3 regions of the Mesorhizobium sp. M0028 genome follow, and region 1 is predicted to be linked to each of the others. Evidence: predicted binding sites of a transcription regulator. Region 1 holds the regulator's gene; each other region holds the start of a gene.
The links. Region 1 encodes PhoB, which activates phosphate uptake and scavenging genes when phosphate is short. Its sites were predicted from a motif close to TGTCATNNANCTGTCAT; they were not measured.

Region 1 (2,269 bases):
TCATCGACTATGCGGGGCAGGTGGTCGCCGAGGAACAGCGCCGGCTGGACACGCTGACCATGCCGCGCGACGAACTGATCCGCGAATGCATGGCCATCGTCCGGCGCCGGCTGGACGATCCAGATCTTGACGTCCGCAGTGTCGCCCGCATCGCCCTGGCGATTCAGGGAATTACCGACTCCCCTGCACGCGCCATGCTGTGGTCGCCGATCACGCCCCAGACGGACATCGCCTTTGCCGACATGCTGGAAGATGAATTCGGCATCCCGGCCACGGTGGAGAACGACTGCAATATGATGGCGGTGGCTTTGCGCTGGCGCGATCCGGATCGCTATCGCGACGACTTCATCGCCATCCTGCTTTCGCACGGCATCGGCATGGGGCTGGTGTTGAAGGGCGAGCTGTTCACCGGCACGCATTCCTCGGGCGGCGAGTTTGGCCACATGATCCATCGTCCGGGCGGCGCGCTCTGCCGTTGCGGGCGGCGCGGCTGCATCGAGGCCTATGCCGGCAATTACGCCATCTGGCGCAACGCCACGCAGATGAGCGAAGACAGCCAACCGGTCGCCGACGTCAGCGACGCCGACATGCGCGCGCTGGCGGTTCGGGCGCGCGAGAAGGACGGGCCGGAACGCGAAGCCTACCGCAAGGCCGGCGAAGCGCTGGGTTTCGGTCTCGGCTCGCTGTTCGCGCTGATCGATCCGGCACCGGTCGCAATGGTCGGCGCCAGTGCCGCCGCCTTTGATCTGATCGAGCCGGCCTTGCGGAAGGCCATCGCCCAGACCGCCGGCGGCCAGCATTCGGGCTCGATCTCCTTCGATACCGAGCCGAACGAATTGCCGCTGATCCGCGAAGGCTGTGCAATGCGGGCGTTAAGCTTCGTCGACCAGCAGATTTTCGCGCCGGGCGCGCAAATGAGGCCCGGCGTCAGAAAGAACGTAGCCTGACTGGGCGGGTCAATCTTCCCTGATCGCGTAGCCGGCACCGCGGATGGTGCGGATGACATCAGGCATGCGGCCGTTGTTGACGGCTTTGCGCAGCCGCCCGACATGCACGTCGACGGTGCGTTCGTCGATATAGATCGTCTCGCCCCAGACATTATCGAGTAACTGGCTGCGCGAGAAGACGCGGCCCGGATGCCGCATCATGAATTCGAGCAACCGGAATTCGGTCGGCCCGAGCCGGATCTCGGTCTTCTTGCGATACACCCTGTGCGATTCGCGATCGAGCACGATGTCGCCGACCTTCAGCACGCTGGACAGCACTTCCGGCTTGGCGCGGCGCAGCAGCGCCTTGACCCTGGCCATGAATTCCGGTGTCGAAAACGGTTTGACCAGATAGTCGTCGGCGCCGGTCGAAAGACCGCGTACCCGGTCGCTCTCCTCGCCGCGCGCGGTCAGCATGATGATCGGCAGCCGTTCGGTTTCGGGGCGCACCCGCAACCGGCGGCAGAGCTCGATGCCGGAAACCGCTGGTATCATCCAGTCGAGCACCAGAAGATCGGGCACATTCTCCTGCAAACGGATCTCGGCTTCGTCGCCGCGTGTCACCACCTCGACCTGGTAGCCTTCGGATTCGAGATTGTAGCGGAGCAGCACACCCAACGGCTCCTCGTCCTCCACCACCATTATGCGTGGTGCGATCATCGGCTGGGCACCCCCATCATGTCGCCGGTGCGGACATTGTCGTTTCGTCTTGCTTCGGACGATTGACCGGCAATTGCTCGCCGGTCAGCACATAATACGCATTTTCGGCGATGTTGGTGACATGGTCGCCGATCCGCTCCAGATTCTTGGCGCAGAACAGCAGATGCGTGCAAGCGGTGATGTTGCGCGGGTCTTCCATCATGTAGGTCAACAGTTCGCGGAACACCGACGTATATTTGACGTCGATGCGCTCGTCGGCGGCGCGTAGCTTGGCCAACGCGGCCGCATCGCCTGCAGCATACTCCTCGATGACGCCCTGCACCTGGATGAGCACCAGCTGCGCCATCGCATCGATGGAATGCGATAGGTCGCGCGGTGTGACGCTAAGGCCGACCGCACTCACACGCTTGGCGATATTCTTGGCAAGGTCGCCGATGCGTTCGAGATCGCCGGCCATGCGGATCGCCCCGACGACATGGCGCAGATCGTGGGCCATCGGCTGGCGCTTGGCGATCAGGGTGATGGCGCGGTCGTCCAGTTCGCGTTGACGCGCATCCATGATGGCATCGTCGGAAACGACGCGTTGCGCCAGCACGTTGTCAGAATTCAACAGGGCCTTGGTC
Region 2 (2,269 bases), on a different contig from region 1:
GGCAAGCACCGTATGAGGCCTGCCGCAGTAGGCGATCTTCCTGGCGATCAGCTCGACAGGAATTCTCGTGCCGTCGCTGCCCCTCAATTTCGTTTCTTGTGCCTGTTCGCCGAAGCCGGATACATCGGCTGCGCTCTGTCCATCGAACAGCTCGCCGAGTTGCATCGTGTTCAGGGTGGCTGTCGCCGTGCCCGTCAGTTTCGCCATGCTGTCATTGGCGCTGACTATGCGTGTGCCATCGCAAACGATCAGCCCTTCGACCGCGGCATTGGCGAGATCGTGCATGCGATCGGCCTCGAGCCTCTGCCGGCGAAAGCGCAGGTCGATCCACAGCGCGGCGCCTGACAGCACAAGGATTACCAGGCTGGCGACCGCTGCGGCAAAGGCCTGGGAAATGGGCTCGATGGAATGTTCGGATATTTCAATCGAGGAATCCGGAATGATCGACACCGCGCCCATCGCGATGAAATGCAAGCTGCAAATCGCCAGCGTCAAAAGCGCGGCGCCACCAAGTGTTGCGAGCGCGGACGGGCGGCGCAAGACGACAAGGAGCGCCATTGCCGCGAGCGTCCCGCCGGCCAGAAGCGATATCGCGACAAGGAGCAGGTTCCATACGATCCGGCCCTCGACCTCGAACGCCGCCATGCCGATGTAGTGCATCGTCGCGATGGCACCACCGAGAATGGCACCGCCGACGAGGAAATGGTCGATGCCGCGGCGCAAGGTGGCAACCCACATCCCAAGCGCGGTCAGGATGACGGCGGCGGCAAGCGAAAAGGCGGATAATCCCGGATTGTATGCGTTTGGTATTCCCGGCGTAAACGCAGTCATGGCGATGAAATGCGTCGCCCATATGCCGAACCCGGTCGAAGTTGCGGCGATCATTAGCCAGACAAGCCGGTTTCGGTTGGTCGATCGGCCGACGTGCTTAAGGAGATTTACTGCAGAGAAGCAAGAAATGCCGCAGACGAGGGCGGCAAGTGCGACCAGTCTCAGGTCGTGCTGACTTACAATACAATTATAGACCGTCAGCATCCTGGGTTCACTCGGTCTGCCAAATAACAGGGGAGGTGTGACTGATTAGCTCTTGGAGATTTTAACGAATGGTTAACCCGCGGGCCATGAGGCGGGCCTTTTCGGGGGAAAACCGATGCGCTCCGCCGAGAAGGCGGTGATGTAGTTCCTGGCGACGCTTTCGGTAGCGAGCGCACTTTAGCCGGAAGCGATGTTCATTGACCCGCAACAAAACCGTTGTCCGATTGTCATCAGCGCCACATATTGGCTTTGCGAGAGTGCCCCTTTCGCCAATGACAAACGGGAGATGAAACATGAAGTTCTTCGGCTTCGCGGCCGGTGTTGCCGCCACCTTGACCCTGCTTTCCACCACCTCCGCCTTCGCCGTCACGCAGATCAGCTGGTGGCACGCCATGACCGGCGCCAACGCCGAGGTCGTCGCCAAGATCTCCAAGGATTTCAACGCCAGCCAGAGCGACTATGAGCTCGTTCCGGTGTTCAAGGGCACCTATCCGGAGACGCTGAATGCCGGCATCGCCGCTTTCCGCGCCGGCCAGGCGCCCGATATCCTCCAGGTGTTCGACGTCGGCACCGGCGTGATGATGGCGGCCGAGGGTGCGATCAAGCCGGCGGCCGATGTGCTGACCAGTGCCGGGATGACCTTTGACAAGAGCCAGTATCTGCCCGGCATCGTCGGCTATTATTCGAAGCCGGACGGCACCATGCTGTCGTTCCCTTACAACTCCTCGTCGCCGATCCTCTACTACAACAAGGACATTTTCCAGAAGGCGGGCCTCGACGTGAACAGCCCGCCCCAGACCTGGAACGAGGTGTGGGAAGCTGCCAGGAAGATCAAGACGAGCGGCGCCGCCCCTTGCGGCTATACCTCGACCTGGCTGACCTGGATCCATCTGGAGAATTTCGCGGCGTGGAATGACGTGCCTTGGGCCACTCAGCAGAACGGCCTGGCCGGCGGCGATGTCGAACTCAAGATCAATGCGCCGATTTTCGTCAACCACTTCCAGGCACTCGCGGACCTAGCCAAGGACGGCACGTTCAAGTATGGCGGGCGCACCTCCGAAGCCAAGCAGATATTCCTCGCCGGCGAATGCGGCATCTTCACCGAATCGTCGGGCGGCCTCGGCGATATCGTCAAGTCCGGCATGAACTATGGCATCGGCCAGCTTCCCTACGATAGCGACGCCAAGGGCGCACCACAGAACACCACGCCGGGCGGTGCCAGCCTGTGGGTGTT
Region 3 (2,269 bases), on a different contig from region 1:
CGGTCACGGCCTGATCAACAGGCTGATTTGACCGCAAATCGACTGACATGAGTCAGGTGCCGCCGGCCCGCCCGAGCCATCGCTGCAGGAACCGGGCCGCAAGCCAGCACAGCATCGCCCAGGCAAAGCCGGCGCACCAGCCGGCCAATACGTCGGAGGGCCAGTGGACGCCGAGATAGATGCGGCTGATGCCGACCACCACCGTCGTCAGCACCGCCAGACCGAGCACATAGATCTTCGTTGTCCGCCCGGGCAAAAACCGCGCCGCCATGCTGCCCAGCGTCAAATATGTCACCGCCGACAGCATGGCGTGGCCGCTCGGAAACGAAAGTGATGCCACGTCGGCGAGATGCGAGACCAGATCGGGGCGCGGCCGATCTATATCGAACTTGAGCACGCTTGACAGGACCTGGCCGCCCGCTACCGCGATGAACATGAGAAGCGCCGCGCCTGGCCTGCGGATGAGGAGCAGATAGACGATCATTGCTGCCGTGATCAGCACCAACACGCTGGCGCTGCCGAGGCTGGTGATGTCGCGCATCGCTCCTTCCAGCCACGCCGGTCCGATCGGATTGTCGGGTTGGCCGGCCTTGCGGAAGGCAAGCAGGATTTCGGTATCGAAGGCATGCGGCGTAGTGGCCCGCGCCATCTCCATTAGCTCCTCGAACCCCCACAGCCCGCCGGCAATGATCAGCCCGGCCAGCAGAACCGGGAACTCCAGCCAGTTGCGCAGTCTGCTTGCGGTCTTCTTCATCGGCCCGATCGCAGTTACAGCCTTTGCAGATAGGGCCCGAGCGTGATCAGCGCCACAGCTGCGATGGCAAGCACAATGCCGGTTGCCTGCAAGGCATTGACGCGTTCGCCGAAGAAGACCAGCGCCACCACATTCACCGACACCAGCTGGATCACCGCCGACAGGCTGAACGACACCGACATGCCGAATTCACGGATCAGCCTCAGCATGATCAGATTGCCCAGCGAATAGAGCGCCAACGTCAGCACGATCTTGCCGAGGCTCGGCGCCAGCCCCCACTGTTTTGCGGCCATCGCCGCCAGCAGGAAGATCACCGTCGAAACGCAGAGCTGCCCAAGTCCCCAGAAACTCACTTTTGTTCCTCCCGATGCGGTCCCTACGCGCCTGCCGCAGCTCTTGTTTCCGAAGCGCCGGTCGCGGTCAAGCGGGACTGATGTTGGATACGAAATCGCAGGTGGCAATTAGCCGGCATGTCATCAAACTGTGACCTGCCGGTAATACCGGATTGGCCAGGCAACACGCTCCAGCAATCCATCCAGCCAGAGGCAGGCCCCCATGACTGAACAGCGCTCGACCGAACATCGCACCCCTGACGCCCATTTCCGCACCAGCCTGCTCGAGGAAAACGATGGGCCAGGAGCCAATCCCAGCGACAACCGCACCATGGGTGAGATCATCGCCGCGCGGTTCTCGCGCCGCGGCTTCCTCAAGGGCTCGCTTGCCGTCTCGGCCATAGCCGCTACCGTCAGCCCGCTGGCGCTGATCACCGCCGACAACGCCCGCGCCGCCGAAGGCTCCGCCTTCGCTTTCGACGAGCTCGAGGCCGGCATCGACGACAAGCATCACGTTGCACCCGGTTATGACGCCGACGTGCTGCTGCGCTGGGGCGATCCGCTGTTCGCCGATTCGCCGGAATTCGATCCGACAAAACAGTCGGCGGAAGCCCAGGCCAGACAATTCGGCTACAACAATGACTATGTCGGTTATATCCCGATCGACGGCTCGGCCGAGCACGGCCTGCTGGTGGTCAACCACGAATACACCAATCCGCACCTGATGTTTCCGGGCCTCGTCACCATCGTCGATGGCAAAGCCAAGCAGGCGCCTCTCAGCAAGGAACAAGTCGACGTCGAGATGGCCGCGCATGGCGGCACCATTGTCGAGATCCGCAAGGAAGCCGGCAAATGGCAGGTCGTTCGCGACGGCAAGCTCAACCGCCGCATCACCTCCAACACCGAGATCGCGCTGTCCGGCCCCGTCGCCGGCCACGACCGCGTCAAGACCAGCGCCGACCCGACCGGCACGAAAGTTGTCGGCACCGTCAACAATTGTGCCGGCGGCGTCACGCCGTGGGGCACCTATGTCATGGCCGAGGAGAACATCCACGGCTATTTCTCGGGCGAGCTGCCGCAAGGCCACAAGGAAGCGGCCAATTACAAGCGGCTCGGCATTCCCGAAGGTGCTTATGAATGGGCAGCGCATTACGACCGTTTCGACATCGGCAAAGAGCCGAAC

Region 2: the regulator PhoB is predicted to act here: its motif matches at 1,250-1,266, upstream of ugpB (sn-glycerol-3-phosphate ABC transporter substrate-binding protein UgpB).
Region 3: the regulator PhoB is predicted to act here: its motif matches at 1,226-1,242, upstream of NKJ93_RS27550 (PhoX family protein).

The regions. Positions count from the first base shown of each region.
Region 1 covers NZ_JAMYVG010000002.1:490,954-493,222, reverse strand. Annotated here, with positions in the region: gene NKJ93_RS07490 (ROK family protein) at 1-947, shown strand, start outside; gene phoB (phosphate regulon transcriptional regulator PhoB) at 957-1,646, opposite strand; gene phoU (phosphate signaling complex protein PhoU) at 1,663-2,269, opposite strand, start outside.
Region 2 covers NZ_JAMYVG010000013.1:49,971-52,239, reverse strand. Annotated here, with positions in the region: gene NKJ93_RS22170 (bifunctional diguanylate cyclase/phosphodiesterase) at 1-1,035, opposite strand, end outside; gene ugpB (sn-glycerol-3-phosphate ABC transporter substrate-binding protein UgpB) at 1,329-2,269, shown strand, end outside.
Region 3 covers NZ_JAMYVG010000021.1:100,486-102,754, forward strand. Annotated here, with positions in the region: gene NKJ93_RS27540 (phosphatase PAP2 family protein) at 53-754, opposite strand; gene NKJ93_RS27545 (hypothetical protein) at 769-1,107, opposite strand; gene NKJ93_RS27550 (PhoX family protein) at 1,310-2,269, shown strand, end outside.